4 regions of the Rugamonas sp. GW822-FHT03B10 genome follow, and region 2 is predicted to be linked to each of the others. Evidence: predicted binding sites of a transcription regulator. Region 2 holds the regulator's gene; each other region holds the start of a gene.

Region 1 (4,205 bases), on a different contig from region 2:
GCGCAGCCGTGAACCGATGCGCTCGCGGCAGGCATTCACCACCGCCTCGGCCCGCTCCAGCTGTTCGCGCGTGGGCATCAGCTGGGCACGGTTGACCATGCCCCAGCCGTAGTACTGCGTGTTGGCCAGCTCAAGATATTCCACGCCCATCTCCAGCGCCATGTCGATGATGCGCTCCACGTGGTCGAGGTTGTAGCGGTGCAGCACCACATTGAGCACCATCGGATAGTCGTACTGCTTGATCAGCTTCGCCACGCGCGCCTTCAGGTCGAAGGTGCGCGTGCTGCTGAGGAAGTCGTTCATCTCCTTGGTCGAATCCTGGAACGACAGCTGAATGTGGTCGAGCCCGGCCGCCTTGAGGGCGGCGATGCGCTGCTCGGTCAGGCCGACGCCGGACGTGATCAGGTTGGTGTAATAGCCGAGCCGGTTGCCGGCGGCCACCAGTTGTTCGAGATCGTCGCGCAGCAGCGGTTCGCCGCCGGAAAAACCCAGCTGCGCCGCGCCCAGCGCACGGCCCTGGCGCAACACTTCCAGCCACTGTTCCGTGCCCAGTTCATTGCGGTTGGCCGCATAATCGACCGGGTTGTAGCAGAACGCGCAATGCAGCGGGCAACGGTAGGTCAGCTCAGCCAGCAACCACATGGGCGGCGCGATGGCCGCCGTGCTGACCTGCGGGGTGGCCGCGCTAGCCAAGCCAGCCTCGCCGTTGCGCTTCGTCGAGGAAGGCCCGCACGTCCGCGTCCAGATCGCTGGCCTGGAACGCCGTTTCGAGCTCGCGCACGATGTCGGCCACTTCGCGCTTGCCGTCGCAGCGCTTGAGGATCTCAGCCGCGCTGGGGTTGAGCCGCACCAACCCTTCCGGGTACAGCAGCACGTACGCTTGCTGCGCTTCCTCCCATTGCAGGCGGAACAGCCTGGACAGTTTGGGCGTCGTCACTTCGGTCAGCATGATGGGTATCCCCGTTCAGTCGTAGGCGAGCGCGATGGCATCCATCATCGCCCACAGGATGTCGAGTTTGAATTGCAGTATGCCCAGCGCCTGCTCCTGCTGCGCGCGCGTGGTGAAATGGGCCAGCGTGACGGCCAGGCCGTGTTCGACGTCGCGCTCGGCCAGCGAGATGCGGCTGCGGAAGTAGGCCAGCCCTTCCGGCTCGATCCACGGGTAATTCTTCGGCCAGCTGGCCAGCCGGTCCTTGTGGATCTTGGGCGCGAACATCTCCGTCAGCGACGAGCAAACGCCCTCCTGCCACGGCGCCTGGCGCGCGAAGTTGACGTAGGCGTCCACCGCGAAGCGCACGCCGGGCTGCACCGCGCGCAGCGACCACAGATCGTCACGCGCGATGCCGACCGCCTCGCCCAGCCGGCTCCACGCTTCGATGCCGCCGGCGTTGTCACCAAGGCCGTCGTGGTCGTGGATGCGCTGCACCCACAGCCGGCGCGTTTCGCGGTCCGGGCAGTTGGCCATGATGGCCGCGTCCTTGCGCGGGATGTTGATCTGGTAGTAGAAGCGGTTGGCCACCCAGCCCCGGATCTGGTCCGGCGTCAGCGTGCCTTCTTGCATGCGCACGTTGAAGTGATGGTGGATGTGGTAGCCCGCGCCCTTGGCCATCAACTGTTCGGTGAATTCACGCTCGTCCCACGCTGGCCGGCGGTCCGGTTCTGGTCGCGACATCATGTTCATAAGGAAATCTCCATACCGTCATAGGCCAGCTCGATGCCGTGCGCGCCCAGCGTGGCGTGCTGGGGCGAGTCTTCATCGAGGATGGGGTTGGTGTTGTTAATGTGGATCAGGATCTTGCGGGCGGCCGGCATCTCATCGAGCACGGCGATCATGCCGCCCTCGCCCGACTGCGGCAAATGGCCCATGGACGCGGCCGGATTGGGCGAAAAGCCGAGCGCGATCATTTCGTCCTCGGTCCAGAACGTGCCGTCCACCAGCAGGCAATCGGCACCGCGCATGACGGCCGTGGTGGCGGCGTCGAGGCTGCCCAGGCCGGGCGCGTAGAACAGCGTGCGCCCGGTCATCAAGTCCTCCACCAGCAGGCCGATGTTGTCGCCCGGCTGGGGCCGTTCACGGTGCGGCGAATACGGCGGCGCCTTGCTGTGCAGCGGCACGGCCGTCAGCCGCACGCCGCTCAGCGCGGGGATCTCGAACGGTTGCGGCGCGCCCGCCACCGGCAGCGGATGCCATTGCACGCCGCAATAGTGCGACAACACGTCTGCCAGCGGGAAGCCGGTCTGCAAATCGTCCCACACGGAGGCGCTGCAATAGAGCGGGATGCGGCGGCCTTCGCGCAGCATCATCAGGCCCGTCACGTGGTCGACCTGGGCGTCCATCAACAGCACGGCGGCGATGCCGGTGTCGCGCGCGGCGCGTGCAGGCTGCAGGGCCGGCGTGGCGCGGATCTGGGTCAGGATATCGGGGGAGGCGTTGACCAGCAACCAGTCCGTCCCGTTGGCGGAAATGGCGATCGACGACTGGGTGCGGGGGCGGCTGTTGATGCTGCCGTTGCGCACGCCGCTACAGTTGTAGCAGTTACAGTTCCACTGCGGATAGCCGCCGCCAGCCGAAGAACCGAGTACGATGATTTTCATGTTGCCTCGAATCGACTACGCGCCATGGCCGCCGGCAGACACCGGATGGCCACGGCGCACGCCTGTTAGCGGTTGGCGATGTACATCGTGATTTCAAAACCGAAACGGAAATCGGTGAACTCTGGTTTGCTCCATTGCATGGCTGTCTCCTTGAATGTAGATAGATTGAGTGACCGTCCTGAACCACGGGGACATGGTTTCCGGACCATCGCAGCTATCTACGCAAGTTCCATGCCGTCAAGTTTCGGACGACGTGCAAGGGCCGCCGGCGCGGTCGACTGCGCCAGCGTGCAACAAAAGTGTGGAGAAATGGAGCAGCGCCGTGTCAGCGCGGGCGCAGCCGTTGCAGATGACGGTCCAGGCTGTTGGCGAAGTTCTGGCGGTCGGCCTGGCTGAAGGCGGCGGGGCCGCCCGTGTCCACGCCGCTGCCGCGCAATTCGTCGAGGAAGGCGCGCATGGTCAGCATCTGCTGGATGTTGTCGCGGGTGTAGAACTCGCCGCGCGGGTTGAGGGCGTAGCCGCCCTTGTCCAGTACGTCGGCGGCGAGCGGGATGTCGCCCGTGACGACGAGGTCGCCCGCCGCCAGCCGGCGCACGATCTCCTGGTCGGCCACGTCGGCGCCGGACGGCACCTGCAGGGCGCGGATGAAGCGCGACGGCGGCACCCGCATCAGCTGGTTGGCCACCAGTGTCACCTGCAACTGGGTGCGCTCGGCCACCCGGTACAAAATCTCCTTGATGACGGCGGGACAGGCGTCCGCGTCGACCCAGATCCGCATGGCCGCGGCCGGCGCGGTCAGCTCTCCCACAGCTCGCCGTTCGGATTGACGCGGGGCGGGTTGACGCCGAAATGCAGGTAGGCGGCCGGCGTGGCCACCCGTCCGCGCGGCGTGCGCTGCAGGAAACCTTGCTGGATCAGATAAGGCTCCAGCACGTCCTCGATGGTGTCGGCGGCCTCGCCGATGGCGGCCGCCAGGTTGCCGATGCCGACCGGGCCGCCGCCGAACTTGAACAGCACCGCCTCCAGCAGCTTGCGGTCCATCACGTCGAAGCCGACCGTGTCCACGTCCAGCATGACGAGGGCCGCGTCCGCCACGTCCTTGGTGATGTCGCCGTTGCCCTTCACCTCCGCGTAATCGCGCACGCGGCGCAGCAGGCGGTTGGCGATGCGTGGCGTGCCGCGCGCGCGGCGCGCCACCTCGGCCGCGCCGTCGGGTGCGATCTCGGCCTTGAGCAAGGCGGCGCTGCGGGTGACGATGCGGGTCAGCTCGGCCGTGTTGTAGAACTCCAGCCGCGCCACGATGCCGAAGCGGTCGCGCAGCGGATTGGTCAGCATGCCGGCGCGCGTGGTGGCGCCCACCAGCGTGAACGGCTGCAAGTCCAGCTTGACCGAGCGGGCCGCCGGGCCTTCGCCGATCATGATATCGATCTGGTAATCCTCGAGCGCCGGATACAGGATTTCCTCGACCACCGGCGACAGGCGGTGGATCTCGTCGATGAACAGCACATCGTTCGCTTCGAGGTTGGTGAGGATGGCGGCCAGGTCGCCCGGACGTTCGAGCACGGGGCCCGAGGTCTGGCGCAGGTTGACGCCCATCTCGCGCGCGATGA
Region 2 (4,205 bases):
CATCGGCAACGTGATCCTCACGCGCGGCACCCTGCAGATGAAGTCGCCCAAGGCCGTGATGAAGGAAGACCCTGAGGGCTACCAGTACGTGACCATGACCAGCACCCCCGGCACCCCCGCCACGTTCCGCCAGAAGCGCGACGGCGAGGGCGACCAGTGGGTCGAGGGCCAGGCCGACCGCATCGAGTACGACGGCAAGACGGAACTGGTCAAGCTGTTCTCGAACGCCCAGATCCGGCGCCTGGAGGCGGGCAAGCCGAGCGACGAGGTGCGCGGCGAGTTCATCTCCTACGACAGCCGCAAGGAATTCTTCGCCGTCAAGAACACGGCCAGCGGCGAGAGCAAGCCCGGCGCCGGCCGCGGCACCATGGTGATCCAGCCGTCCAACAAGGGCGCGGCCCCGGCCGCGTCCGTGCCGCCGGCGGGGAAATGACGATGGAGACCCAACGCTGCGGCAGTACCCTGATCGTGCGCGGTCTGCAAAAGAGCTACGGCAAGCGCCAGGTGGTGCACGACGTGTCGCTGCAGGTCGAGTGCGGCGAAGTGGTGGGCCTGCTGGGGCCGAACGGCGCCGGCAAGACCACCTCGTTCTACATGATCGTCGGCCTGGTGCCGTCGGACGCGGGCACGATCGACATCTCCGGCGTCGACATCTCGTCGCTGCCGATCCACCGGCGCGCCGTGATGGGCCTGTCCTACCTGCCGCAGGAGGCGTCGGTGTTCCGCAAGCTGACGGTGGAGGAGAACATCCGCGCCGTGCTGGAGATCCAGCAAGTGAACGGCAAGCCTTTATCCAAGGCGCAAATTGATGAACGGCTCAATACCCTGCTGGCCGACCTGCAAATCGAGAAACTGCGCGACAATCCGGCGCTGTCCCTGTCCGGGGGCGAGCGGCGCCGGGTCGAGATCGCGCGCGCACTGGCCACCAACCCCCGCTTCGTGCTGCTCGATGAACCCTTCGCCGGGGTCGACCCGATCGCCGTGATTGAGATCCAGCGCATCGTGCGCTTCCTCAAGGAACGCGGCATCGGCGTGTTGATCACCGATCACAATGTGCGCGAAACGCTGGGCATCTGCGACCGCGCGTATATCATCAACCAGGGCACGGTACTGGCGTCAGGCCGGCCGGACGACATCATCGCCAACGAGTCGGTGCGTCGCGTGTATCTGGGTGAACACTTCCGTATGTAAGGTATGTAAGTCAAGCCATGAAACAGTCATTGCAACTGCGCACTTCGCAGCACCTCGCGCTCACCCCGCAACTGCAGCAATCGATCCGTCTGCTGCAATTGTCCACCCTGGAGTTGCACCAGGAACTGGAACAGTTGTTGACCGATAATCCGCTGCTGGAGCGGCTCGACGATCCGCTCGACCACTCGGTGCGGCTGCTGGCCGACGGCGCCATCAGCCAGCAGAGCGCGCCGGCCGAGGCGGCGCCCGAAGGTCCGCCCGGCCAGCAGCAGGACGCCGCCGCGCCGGCCGAGGCCGAACCGTACGAGGGCGGCGACGGCGACGGCGCGCCCGAGGGCGAGATGGACTGGGGCGAGGCCGGCCGCGCCAAGACCTCCGACGACGAGGACGCCCGGCCCCAGCTCGAGGCCAACCACTGCACGCTGCGCGAGCACCTGATGGAGCAGATGCGGGTGACGGTGCTGGAGACGCGCGACCGGGCGCTGGTGGAGATCATCATCGACGCGCTCGACGAGAACGGCTACCTGGAGGAGCCGCTGGAGGAGATCCTGGCGCGCCTGCCCGAGGAGCTGGCGATCGAGCCCGAGGAACTGCACACCGCCTTGACCCTGCTGCAAAGTTTCGACCCCGTGGGCGTGGGCGCGCGCAACGCGTCCGAATGCCTGGCGCTGCAGATCAAGCGCATGCCGCACGTGCCGCTGGTGACGCGGCGCATGGCGCTGACCATCGTCGAGCAGCACCTGGCCTGGTTCGCCCAGCGCGACTTCAACAAGTTGAAGAAGGCCCTGCAGTGCGACGAGGAGGACCTGCGCGAGGCCCAGGCCGTGATCCGCCAGTGCAATCCGCATCCGGGCGCCGCGTTCGCGTCGGACGTGTCGGACTACGTGGTGCCGGACGTGATCGTCAAGAAGGCCCGCAACGGCTGGCAGGTGAGCCTGAACAACGACGTGATGCCGCGCCTGCGCGTGAACGCCATGTACGCCAACCTGCTCAAGCAGGGCAAGGGCGAGGGCGCCATGGGGGCCCAGCTGCAGGAGGCCAAGTGGCTGATCAAGAACATGCGCCAGCGCTTCGACACCATCCTGCGCGTGGCGCAGGCGATCGTGGAGCGGCAAAAGAATTTCTTCTCGCATGGCGCGGTCGCCATGAGGCCCCTTGTGTTGCGCGAAATAGCTGATACACTGGGACTACACGAGAGCACTATTTCTCGGGTAACAACTCAAAAATATATGCTGACCCCGCATGGCATGTTTGAGTTGAAATATTTCTTCGGTAGCCATGTCGCCACGGAAGCGGGGGGAGAAGCCTCCTCGACGGCGATACGGGCACTGATCGTGCAATTGACAGGAGCAGAAGACCCTAAAAATCCTTTATCCGACAGTAAGATTGCGGACATGCTGGGAGAACAAGGCATGGTGATTGCGCGACGGACTGTTGCCAAATATCGCGAAGCGTTGAAGATCCCGCCAGTCAGTCTCCGTAAATCTTTGTAGTTATCTGGTTCCTGCGCGCCCGGCCGCAATGGGCGCGGCACTAACCGCCAGCGACATCATCTTTAGGAGTGTGTATGAATCTCACCATCAGTGGACATCATCTCGAAGTGACCCCAGCGATCCGCGAATACGTGCAGAACAAGCTGGAGCGCGTCAAACGCCACTTCGATCAAGTGATTGATATTGCTGTCATCCTGACCGTAGATAACCTCACCGAGAAAGAGAAGCGCCAGAAGGCCGAAATCAATTTGCGCATGTCGGGCAAGACCGTGTACGTGGAGAGCCTGTCGCAGGACCTGTACGCCGCCATCGACACCCTGATCGACAAGCTCGATCGCCAGGTCATGAAATACAAAGCCAAAGTTCAGGAACACGGCCACGACGCCATCAAGCATCTGCCGGACACCTTCGAACCCGCCGCCACCGCATAAGACGGTCCCCGGCACACCAAACAAAGGGCGCATCTGGCGCCCTTTTTTGCGCCCCGCGCCGGCGGGCCGATACGATAAAACAATATAAACGGTATAAACCGTATTGCCTCCGGGCGGCGCGCTGCGCGCCACGCAGCCGGCGAACAGCGCCATGGCGATGTTGCCGCCGCCGCCGATCACGCCCACCTTCTTGCCGCGGATGTCGACCACGTCGTCTCGCCTGTTCAAACGGCCACTTGAAATTTTATGCGCACATAATATATATTTAGGTATAATGTTCGCTGTAACCAATCGCAAGGGAGGACGCATGGACGATGCGACCATCGATATCGATCATTTGCGGGCCAAGGCCGGTCAGGCCAGCGGCCTGCTCAAGGCGCTGGCCAACCCGGACCGGCTGCTGCTGCTGTGCCAGATGACGCAGGACGAATACAGCGTCGGCATGCTGGAGGAGTTGACCGGCATACGCCAGCCCACGCTGTCGCAGCAGCTGACGGTGCTGCGCCAGGAGGAGCTGGTGAGCACGCGGCGCGAAGGCAAGCAGATTTTTTACCGGATAGCCAGCCCGGCGGCGCTGGCGGTGCTGCAGGTGCTGTACCAGCAGTTTTGCAATGACGACGGCCAAGGAGCCACATTATGACTATCGCCTGGAATCTCTTCACGCCGTGGGGCGCGCTGATCGGCGGCGCGCTGATCGGGCTGTCGGCGGCCCTGCTGCTGCTGTTCAACGGCCGCATCGCCGGCATCGCCGGCATCGCTGGCGGGCTGCTGCGCCCGCGCGCGGGCGACATCGGCTGGCGCCTCGCGTTCGTGGGCGGGCTGGTGGCCGCGCCGCTGGCCTACAGCCTGGTGGCGGGCCTGCCCGCCGTGCAGATCGACGCCGGCAGCGGCACGCTGATCGCGGCCGGTCTGCTGGTGGGCTTCGGCACCCGCTACGGTTCGGGCTGCACCAGCGGCCACGGCGTGTGCGGTCTGTCGCGCCTGTCGCCGCGCTCGATGGTGGCCACCGGCGCCTTCATGGCGGCCGGTTTCGTCACCGTGTTTATTGCGCGCCACGTGTTCGGTTAAGGGGAAAAGTATGACCATCGCT
Region 3 (4,205 bases), 280 kb from region 2:
GCGCTGCGGGTCCAGCGGCAAGCCATATTGTTCGGACACGCTGCGGATGCGCGGCGCCAGCTGTTCCGGCGACACCTTCTCGTCGAGCGCCAGCGAAATGTTCTGCGCCACCGTCAGCGTCTCGAACAGCGCGAAATGCTGGAACACCATGCCGATGCCGAGCTTGCGCGCGTCGTGCGGCGAGTGGATCGCCACTTCCCGGCCCTCCCACTGGATCTGGCCTTCATCGGGTTTGGTCACGCCGTAGATGATCTTCATCAGCGTGCTCTTGCCGGCGCCGTTCTCGCCCAGCACGGCGTGTATCTCGCCCGGCATCACCGTCAAGTCCACTTCGGCGTTGGCGACGACGGACGGATAAATCTTGGAAATGCCCCGCAGCTGCAGGCGCGGCTCGTGGCGCGGCGGCGTGGCCGGGGCGGCGGTGTCATTCATCGGGCGGAACCTCCATCTTGTATACAAATGCTCTAAGGCATCGTCATCGAACTACGCAAGCTCCGTGCCACCGCCCGGCGGCCCGCATGATGCGTGCGATTGTGTGTGCGCTGGTGCGTGCGATGGATGAAAGCATACGCCCTCGCGCATGATTTCACGCACTTTTTTTGCGCAGGCTGTGGGCAAAAACGCACTAAATAAAGCGTGCGGATTCACCACAAACGCGCGAAATTGTATCCACCAGCCACCAAATCCGGCCCGCTTTCGTACACAATATGAGCACGAATCCTGCTTTACATGGCGCAGACCCGCCGCGCCAGACCCGCGCACGCTACAGGAGAATCAAGATGAGCAGCCTCACCACCGCGCCCCGTGCCACAGGCAAGCGCAAAGCCGGCGCGCCGGCCGAACCGGCCGGGAACGCCGCCGCGGGCGCGACCGCGAAGGCGGCGGCGGCGAACGCCGCGGCCACGGCGCCGGCCGCCCGCCTCAAACGCGGCACCACCGCCATCGACCTGCGCATCTACCGCGCCGTCGTCAACGCCGTCATGAGCCACCGGCTGCCGCCCGGCACCCATCTGGGCGAGGCCGACTTCTGCGAGCTGTACCAGGTCAGCCGCACCACCGTGCGCAAGGCGCTGCAACGGCTGGCGCACGACCACATCATCGAACTGCGCCCCAACCGCGGCGCCGTGATCGCCTCGCCCACGCCGGAGGAGGCGCGCGACATCTTCGCCGCGCGCCGCGCCGTGGAGCGCGAAATCGTGCCGCTGGTGATCCGCAACGCCACCCCGGCCTCGCTGCAACAGATCCGCGCCGCGCTGGAGGCGGAGGACCAGGCCCGCCGCACGGGCGACCGCGCCGGCTGGATACGGCTGGGCGGCGAATTCCACATCCTGCTGGCCGAACTGGCCGGCAACCAGGTGCTGCAGCGCTTCATGGCGGAGCTGGTGTCGCGCTGCTCGCTGATCATCGCCCTGTACGAGAGCCCGGGCGCGGCCATGTGCGAGAACGACGAGCACCAGGACCTGATGACCCTGATCGAACAGCGCAAGGTGGCCGAGGCCACGGCCCTGATCGAACACCACCTGCTGGAGATCGAAGGCCGGCTGCGGCTGGGCGAACCGGAACGCAAGATCAACCTGGCCGAGGCGCTGTCGGGTTTCTGAGGCCGATTGCATACACCTGGCCGGCCCGCGCACCACGAGGTGGCGAATTGCCAGGCGCCGCCCGTCCGTGGTGCGCGCCGTGCCCGTCCACGGGGCGGCAAGGCAGTGGTGGCGCGCCCCGGCGGTCCGCGCCGCATGGCGTAAAAACCACAATCGGCTTACTCAAATGCAGCATTTATTTCATTTCGGTGACACTCTGGCCTACTATTTGCTAGTTCACTCAAGCATGAATTGAATCCAATTATTGCCGACGATTGGATTCAACCCGCAACACCACAGGTCTCACCCCTGCCGTCCGATTTAATTTAACCTCTGTTCCAGGAGTCCGCATGAAGCCACAGCCATTCAAACACACCGCCATCGTCGCCCTGCTCGCCGCCAGCGCCTGCACCGCCGCCCAAGCCGCCGACTGGAGCGACACCTCCATCAGCTACCGCTACGGCACCAAATTCGCCGAGCCGTTCAACAACCAGGACATCAGCAAGAGCATCGTCAACCTGAGCGGCGTGAGCGGCTACAAGTACGGCACCAACTTCTTCAGCGTGGACTTCCTGATGTCGGACGACAAGGATCCGTCGTCGGTGGGCGCCAAGACCGGCGCGCATGAAGCCTACGCCGTCTACCGCCACACGCTGGACCTGGGCAAGGTGACGGGCGCCAGCTACGCCTTCGGCCCCGTGCGCGGCGTGGGCCTGACGGCAGGCTTCGACTTCAACAGCAAGACCGACGCCGGCTACAACTCCAAGAAGCACATGCTGGTGGCCGGCCCCACCCTGATGATGGACGTGCCCGGCTTCCTCAACATCAGCCTGCTGGCCCTGTGGGAAAGCAACGCGCCCTACAACGGCTACACCAACACCGCCGTCGACCGCTACCGCTACAAGACCCACCCGATGCTGACGGCCGCCTGGGGCATCCCGATCGCCACCGCGATCCCGCTGTCGTTCGAAGGCTACGCCAACTTCATCGGCACCAAGGGCAAGGATGAATTCGGCGGCGACACGGCCACGGAAACCAACATCGACATGCAGCTGATGTACGATGTGGGCGCGGCCATGGGCTCGGGCAAGAACGTGTTCAAGGTCGGCCTCGAGTACCAGTACTGGAAGAACAAGTTCGGCAACTCGGACCACAACAACCCGGGCGCCACGGCCAAGACCCCGATGATCCGCGTCGAGTACCATTTCTGATCCCCGCCCCCACTCAAGAACAGGAAACGTCATGATGAAACGTCGTACTCTGCTGGCCTATGCCTCGCTGGCGGCCACCCTGGGCCTGGCCGCCGCCGCGCCCGCGCAAGCGGCCGAGCCGCTCAAGGTCGGCTTCGTTTATGTGGGCCCGGTCGGCGACGCCGGCTGGACCTATGCCCACGAACAAGGCCGCCTGGCGCTGGAGAAGGAACTGGGCGCCAAGGTCAAGACCACCTACGTGGAAAACGTGCCCGAGGGCGCGGACGCCGAGCGCGTGATCCGCAAGCTGGCCGCCGACGGCAACAAGCTGATCTTCACCACCTCGTTCGGCTTCATGAATCCGACGGAGAAGGTGGCCAAGGCCTTCCCCAACGTCGTGTTCGAGCACGCCACCGGCTTCAAGACGGGCAAGAACATGGGCACCTATGAGACCAAGACCTACGAGGGCGCCTACCTGCTCGGCGTGGTCGCCGGCAAGATGACCAAGTCCAACGTGCTGGGCATGGTCGCCTCGTTCCCGATCCCCGAGGTGATCCGCAACGTCAACGCCTTCACGCTGGGCGCGCAGAGCGTCAACCCGGCCATCAAGACCAAGGTCATCTGGGTCAGCTCGTGGTACGACCCGGCCAAGGAACGCCAGGCCGCCGAGACCATGATCGCCCAGGGCGCCGACGTGCTGACCCAGAACACCGACTCGCCGGCCACGCTGCAAGTGGCGCAGGAAAAAGGCATCTACGCCTTCGGCTGGGATTCGGACATGGTCAAGTTCGCACCCAAGGCGCACCTGACGGCGTCCGTCAACAGCTGGGGCGGCTACTACATCGACACCGCCAAGGCCGTGATGGCCGGCACCTGGAAGCCGACCGACGTGCACGGCGGCATCAAGGAAGGCATGATCAAGATGTCGCCGCTGAACCCGGCCGTCAAGCCCGACGCGGCCAAGGCCTTCGAGGAGAAGAAGGCGCTGATCGCCAGCGGCAAGTTCACGCCGTTCCAGGGCCCGATCAAGGACCAGTCGGGCGCCATCAAGGTGGCGGCCGGCGCCGTGATGCCGTTCAAGGACCTGATGTCGATGAACTTCTACGTGCAAGGCGTGGAAGGCAGCATTCCGAAGTGATGGCTTGACGAAGTAATGGCGTGAATATACGGTATATATCGTTTATACCGTATATTCCGCCGCATGGCCGGCATACCATGCATGCACCACCCATCCAGGAGAGCGCATGAGCACCGCCACCCCGCAAGACCAGCAATTCCTGACCCATGTATTGGCCCTGGCCCAGCGTTCGCGCGACGAGGGCCACCATCCGTTCGCCGCCATGGTGGTGGGCGCCGACGGCGCCATCATCGCCGAAGCCATGAACGCCTCCAGCAGCGACCGCACGGCGCACGCGGAAATGAACGCGCTGCGACT
Region 4 (4,205 bases), on a different contig from region 2:
GCCTTGCTGTTGGGGCCGCCCACCGGCGTCAGGTTGTCGAAGTAGACGGCGAAGTTCTGGACGCCGGCGTGCAGCGGGTCCACGTCCATGGCGGCCGACTGCGTGGCCGGCATGCTGAAATGGGCGGTGGTGGGCGTCTGCGCGTCGACCAGTTCCTGGAAGCGCACCACCGTGCTCAGTTCAAAAGCCGAGTTCAGTCCGGCGGGCGTGACGATGGCCGGGATGTTGCTGTTGCTCATGGTGCCGGTGACGTTCTGCGTGCGCAGCTCCGTCAGGTACGGCGCGGCGCCGCCGGGGCCGACCGTCAGGCCGGGCACGAAGCCCGTGGCCACCGCCGTGTCGGTGACGTTGGTCCACAGGTCGGCATAGGTGTTGTAGACGCCGTTGCCCAGCGTGGACAGGCCGATGGCGGCGCCGGCGTGGGCCACCGTGGGCAGGGCCATGGTGGCGGCGATGGCCAGGGCGCCCAGGTTGAGTGAAGTGTGTTTCATGACGACTCCCAAGGAAAGTGAGGCACGGGTACGGGTTGGTGCTGCATGGACCCCGGCTGGGGATCTAGCCGGATCCACGCAAGTTCCAAGCCAGGATCTATTTTCGTCGGCAAAACAAGGACTTGGCTTGAGCCCGGTGGAACGGGGCGGGAATACGGGCCGGCAATGTAAAAAAATCCGGCATGGGCTGCCGGATCAAGGACGGTGGCGATGCCGGCCCCGCGCGCTTTCAGCCTGCCCAGCCTGCCTGTTTGCGGCGCTGGCCCAGCGCCAGGCCGGCGAAGCCCAGCCCCAGCAGGGCCAGCGTGGCCGGCTCGGGCACGGCGGCGAAGCTTTGCGACGAATCCACCTTCAGGAAAGGCACGCCGCCCGGGTCGGGCGCCGTGCCATCCCACATGGTGTCGGGCAGGAAGAACGACGGCACGTTGGTGGTGCCGGTGAACTTGTCGCGGAAGATGCCGGCCGTGCCGACGTCGAGGAACAGCGGGTCGACATAGTCGAGCGCGAAGCGCGAATCGAACGAGCCCGTGCCGACCGCGCCGCTGGCGGTGAAGCTGGCGTCGTTGAAGACCAGGTGGCCCGACATGATCAGCGTGCCGTCGCCATCGGGATCGCCGACGGCGCCGCAGCCGGCCGAGGTGACGCCGGCGCCATAGCAGCGCACCGTGCCGGCGCCATTGCCCGGCACGGCCTGGCTGGTGCCGAGCCGGTCGAAGAACACGGCGAAGTTCTGCACGCCGGCGTGCAGCGGGTCCACGTCCATGGCGGCCGACTGGCTGCCGGGCAGCGTGAAGTGGGCCGTGGTGGGCGTCTGGGCATCGACCAGTTCCTGGAAGCGCACGATCTTGCTGAGTTCGAACGTGCCGTTCAGGCCCGCTGGTGTGACGATGGCCGGGATATTGCTGTTGGACATGGTGCCGACCACCATCTGGGTCCGCAGTTCGGTCAGATAGGGCGCGGCGCCGCCGGGACCCACGGTCAGGCCGGGGATGAAGCCGGTGGCCAGGCCGGTGTCGGTGACATTGGTCCACAGGTCGGCATAGGTGTCGTAGATGCCGTTGCCGGCTGTGGACAGGCCGATCACGGGATCGGCCATGGCCGCCGACGGCGCCGCCAGGGAGGCGGCCAGCGCGACGGCCACGACGGCGCCCGGTAGTGTGGCTGGATGCAATTTCATGAGAGTCTCCAGGGAAAGTTGGACAGCTTGCTTTGTCGCAAAACCGAGAAGCGGGTTTTGTGCAGTGTTCTGAGCAAGTTCCCTGCCACCGGCGCTTTTCCCTGTCCAATCAGGGACTTGGCGCGCCAGCGAGGATGGGGCCGCCTACGTGGGGCGGGGCGGCTGTCAAGAACGCCGACAGGGCGCTAGGCCGCGCCGTCCGGGCCCTTCAGGCGCCGGGCCGGCACGCCGCCCCACACCTCGCCGGCGCCGATGCGGCTGTCCTTGACCACCACGGCCCCGGCCGAGACGATGGCGCCGTCGCCGATCGCCACCCCGGCCATCACCACGGCCGTGGCGCCGATGGTGGCGCCGTCGCCGATCGTGACGGCCTTCAGCTCCATGCGCGCGCCTTCGATCACGTGGGCGAAGATCACCGCGTCGTGGCCGATGATGGTGTTGGCGCCGATGCGCGTGAGCGGCGGGTCGAGCAGCACGCCGGCGCTGTAGGTGTTGGCGCCCAGCCGCGCGCCCAGCGCCAGGTACACCAGGCGCAGCAGCGGCACCGGCAGGAAGTGGGTGCGGATCAGCGTGTTGAACAGCATCAGGTAGAACAGGATGTTGACGTTGGCCACGAACTCGTCGCGCGAGCCCGGCGCCACCGGTCCTTCGCGCAGCGGCAGGGCCAGCAGGAACAGCCGGTACACGGCAAAGGCCCACAGGTAGGTCAGTACGACGGCGGCCAGCACCAGCAGCACGCCGCGGAAGTCGCCCAGCGGCAGGCGACCCAGCAGCAGCGCCGTGCTGCCCACGCCGGCCAGCACGATCACGGCCAGCAGCGCCAGGAAGGTGGCGATGTCACGCGGCGCGATGGCGCGCATGGCTCACTCCCGTCCCGCCGGCGGCACGATCAGCGCGCTCAGCGGCAGTCGCAGCGAGCGCGCCGTGGCCGGGGCGCCGGCGCCGATGCGGCCCATGAACACGGCATGGTCGAAGTCGTGCTTGCCGATCACCAGCTGGGCTAGCCCGGCCAGCGCGCGCGCGCGCGCGTGCATGCCGGGCACGCGCGAGAATGGCCGGTTGTCGCGCACGTAGCGCGCGAAGATCAGCGGCGTCAGCTCCGGCTGCAATTGCAGGCCGGCGCGGGCCGCCGCCAGCCAGAAACGCTGCATGGCGCGGCCGGCCGCCACGTAGTCGTCCACCGATTGCGGCCGCTGGTCGGCCACCAGCACGAAGTGGGCGGCGCAGGCCAGGGCCGGCACCAGGTCCATCTGCAGCCGCGGCGCCACGGTGCCGGCCAGCCAGGTGTTGAAGAACGCCACCCGGCCCCAGCTTTGCATCACCCACTGCATCAGGCGCGCCGTCAGCGGGTCGACGCCCAGCGCCTGCTCGGGGATGCGGTCGTCGCTGTAGCGGGCTTTCCATTCGATCACGGCGCGGTGCACCTGGTGCGCCTCGGGCATGGTCAGGCGCAGGCCGGCGTTGCGGTACAGCAGCCGGGCCATGGCCCAGCGCTGCGCCCAGCCGGCCAGCCACAGCACGCGGTAGCCGGGCGGCAGGGCCGCCTGCAGGGCCAGGCGTTCGGCCGGCGTCAGCGGGCGCGTGCTCAGCGGGCGGCGCTGCACGCTGCGGTGCTCGATGGCCAGGGCCAGCGGGTCGGGCTCGGCCGCCGGCACGCCGGTGAAGGCGACGTCGAACGTGGGCCGGTTGTCGGGCAGGCCGGGCCGGCGCCGCGCTTCCATGGTCAGGCGGAACAGGCTGGCCGCGCAGCGCATCGTCTCCAGCAGCGCGCCCAGCGAGATCTGGCTGGGATGGCCGTCGAGGTCGTAGACGCAATGGTCGCGCGTGTCGAAGCCGTGCACGACCAGGCGGCGCGCGTCGACGATCTCGAAGCGCCACGGCTGCGTGTTGTCGCCGCTGGGCGCCCAGCGGGCCAGGTCGAGGATCTTCTCCAGCGTCGGGTCGAGCGTCATGGCCGCGCCCCCGGCAGGCCGCGCTTGGCCATCAGCATGGCCAGCCGTTGCAGCGGATGGCGGTTGCCGCCCGGGCGCCAGGTGCGCACCAGCCGGTTGCGGTAGGCGTCGAACTGCCAGCCGTGGGGCGCGGCCAGCACCGGGCCGCGCCCGAGCAGGATCTTGAACGCCTCGGTGGCGGCCGCGCCCGCGCACAGCTCGCAGGCCATGATGGTGGACGGCCCGCGCCGCTGGGCCAGGTTGATGCTCGACGGGTCGACCAGATAGGCGCGGTGCAGCCCGGCCGGCGCCAGTCCGACCAGGAAGCGCAGCGCTTTCTCCGTGTCGCTGCGCCGGCCCCAGCGGAAATACTCCTCGAACGTCATGCGGCCGGGCAGGAAGGTCAGCACGGCCGTGCCCATGCCCAGCGGCGCGGCCGTGATGGCCGGCACGCGCAGCCGGGCGCAGGCGGCGAAGGTGGCCTGGCGCGCCGCGAAGGCGAAGAAGTCCAGGCCGTCCACGTACAGGTCCACGCCGTCGAGGAAGGCGGCCAGGTTGTCGTCGTGCACGCCGTTGGGGAAGCGGGTCAGGGCCAGTTTGGGGTTG

Evidence for each region. The regulator sigma-54, encoded in region 2, starts transcription at its own class of promoters, with help from an activator protein. The targets are predictions, from matches to a motif close to TGGCANGNAANCTGCTTT.
Region 1: a site for sigma-54 is predicted at 2,815-2,832, ahead of pqqA (pyrroloquinoline quinone precursor peptide PqqA). Genes of this name have one in related genera too.
Region 3: a site for sigma-54 is predicted at 1,799-1,816, ahead of AC1RQG_RS01020 (outer envelope protein). Genes of this name have one in related genera too.
Region 4: a site for sigma-54 is predicted at 1,739-1,756, ahead of AC1RQG_RS12885 (PEP-CTERM sorting domain-containing protein). Genes of this name have one in related genera too.

Annotation. Positions count from the first base shown of each region.
Region 1 is NZ_JBXANP010000004.1:280,847-285,051, forward strand. Features, by position in the region: gene pqqE (pyrroloquinoline quinone biosynthesis protein PqqE) at 1-693, opposite strand, end outside; gene pqqD (pyrroloquinoline quinone biosynthesis peptide chaperone PqqD) at 686-949, opposite strand; gene pqqC (pyrroloquinoline-quinone synthase PqqC) at 965-1,675, opposite strand; gene pqqB (pyrroloquinoline quinone biosynthesis protein PqqB) at 1,678-2,595, opposite strand; gene pqqA (pyrroloquinoline quinone precursor peptide PqqA) at 2,661-2,735, opposite strand; gene AC1RQG_RS09385 (YaiI/YqxD family protein) at 2,921-3,373, opposite strand; gene ruvB (Holliday junction branch migration DNA helicase RuvB) at 3,391-4,205, opposite strand, start outside.
Region 2 is NZ_JBXANP010000001.1:499,757-503,961, forward strand. Features, by position in the region: gene lptA (lipopolysaccharide transport periplasmic protein LptA) at 1-433, shown strand, start outside; gene lptB (LPS export ABC transporter ATP-binding protein) at 436-1,191, shown strand; gene AC1RQG_RS02290 (RNA polymerase factor sigma-54) at 1,209-2,684, shown strand; gene hpf (ribosome hibernation-promoting factor, HPF/YfiA family) at 2,759-3,115, shown strand; gene AC1RQG_RS02300 (metalloregulator ArsR/SmtB family transcription factor) at 3,423-3,755, shown strand; gene AC1RQG_RS02305 (YeeE/YedE family protein) at 3,752-4,183, shown strand; gene AC1RQG_RS02310 (DUF6691 family protein) at 4,194-4,205, shown strand, end outside.
Region 3 is NZ_JBXANP010000001.1:217,616-221,820, reverse strand. Features, by position in the region: gene AC1RQG_RS01030 (ABC transporter ATP-binding protein) at 1-432, opposite strand, end outside; gene AC1RQG_RS01025 (GntR family transcriptional regulator) at 780-1,601, shown strand; gene AC1RQG_RS01020 (outer envelope protein) at 1,931-2,791, shown strand; gene AC1RQG_RS01015 (BMP family ABC transporter substrate-binding protein) at 2,823-3,908, shown strand; gene AC1RQG_RS01010 (nucleoside deaminase) at 4,015-4,205, shown strand, end outside.
Region 4 is NZ_JBXANP010000006.1:292,721-296,925, reverse strand. Features, by position in the region: gene AC1RQG_RS12890 (PEP-CTERM sorting domain-containing protein) at 1-491, opposite strand, end outside; gene AC1RQG_RS12885 (PEP-CTERM sorting domain-containing protein) at 721-1,668, opposite strand; gene AC1RQG_RS12880 (acyltransferase) at 1,854-2,528, opposite strand; gene AC1RQG_RS12875 (nitroreductase family protein) at 2,532-3,620, opposite strand; gene AC1RQG_RS12870 (ThiF family adenylyltransferase) at 3,617-4,205, opposite strand, start outside.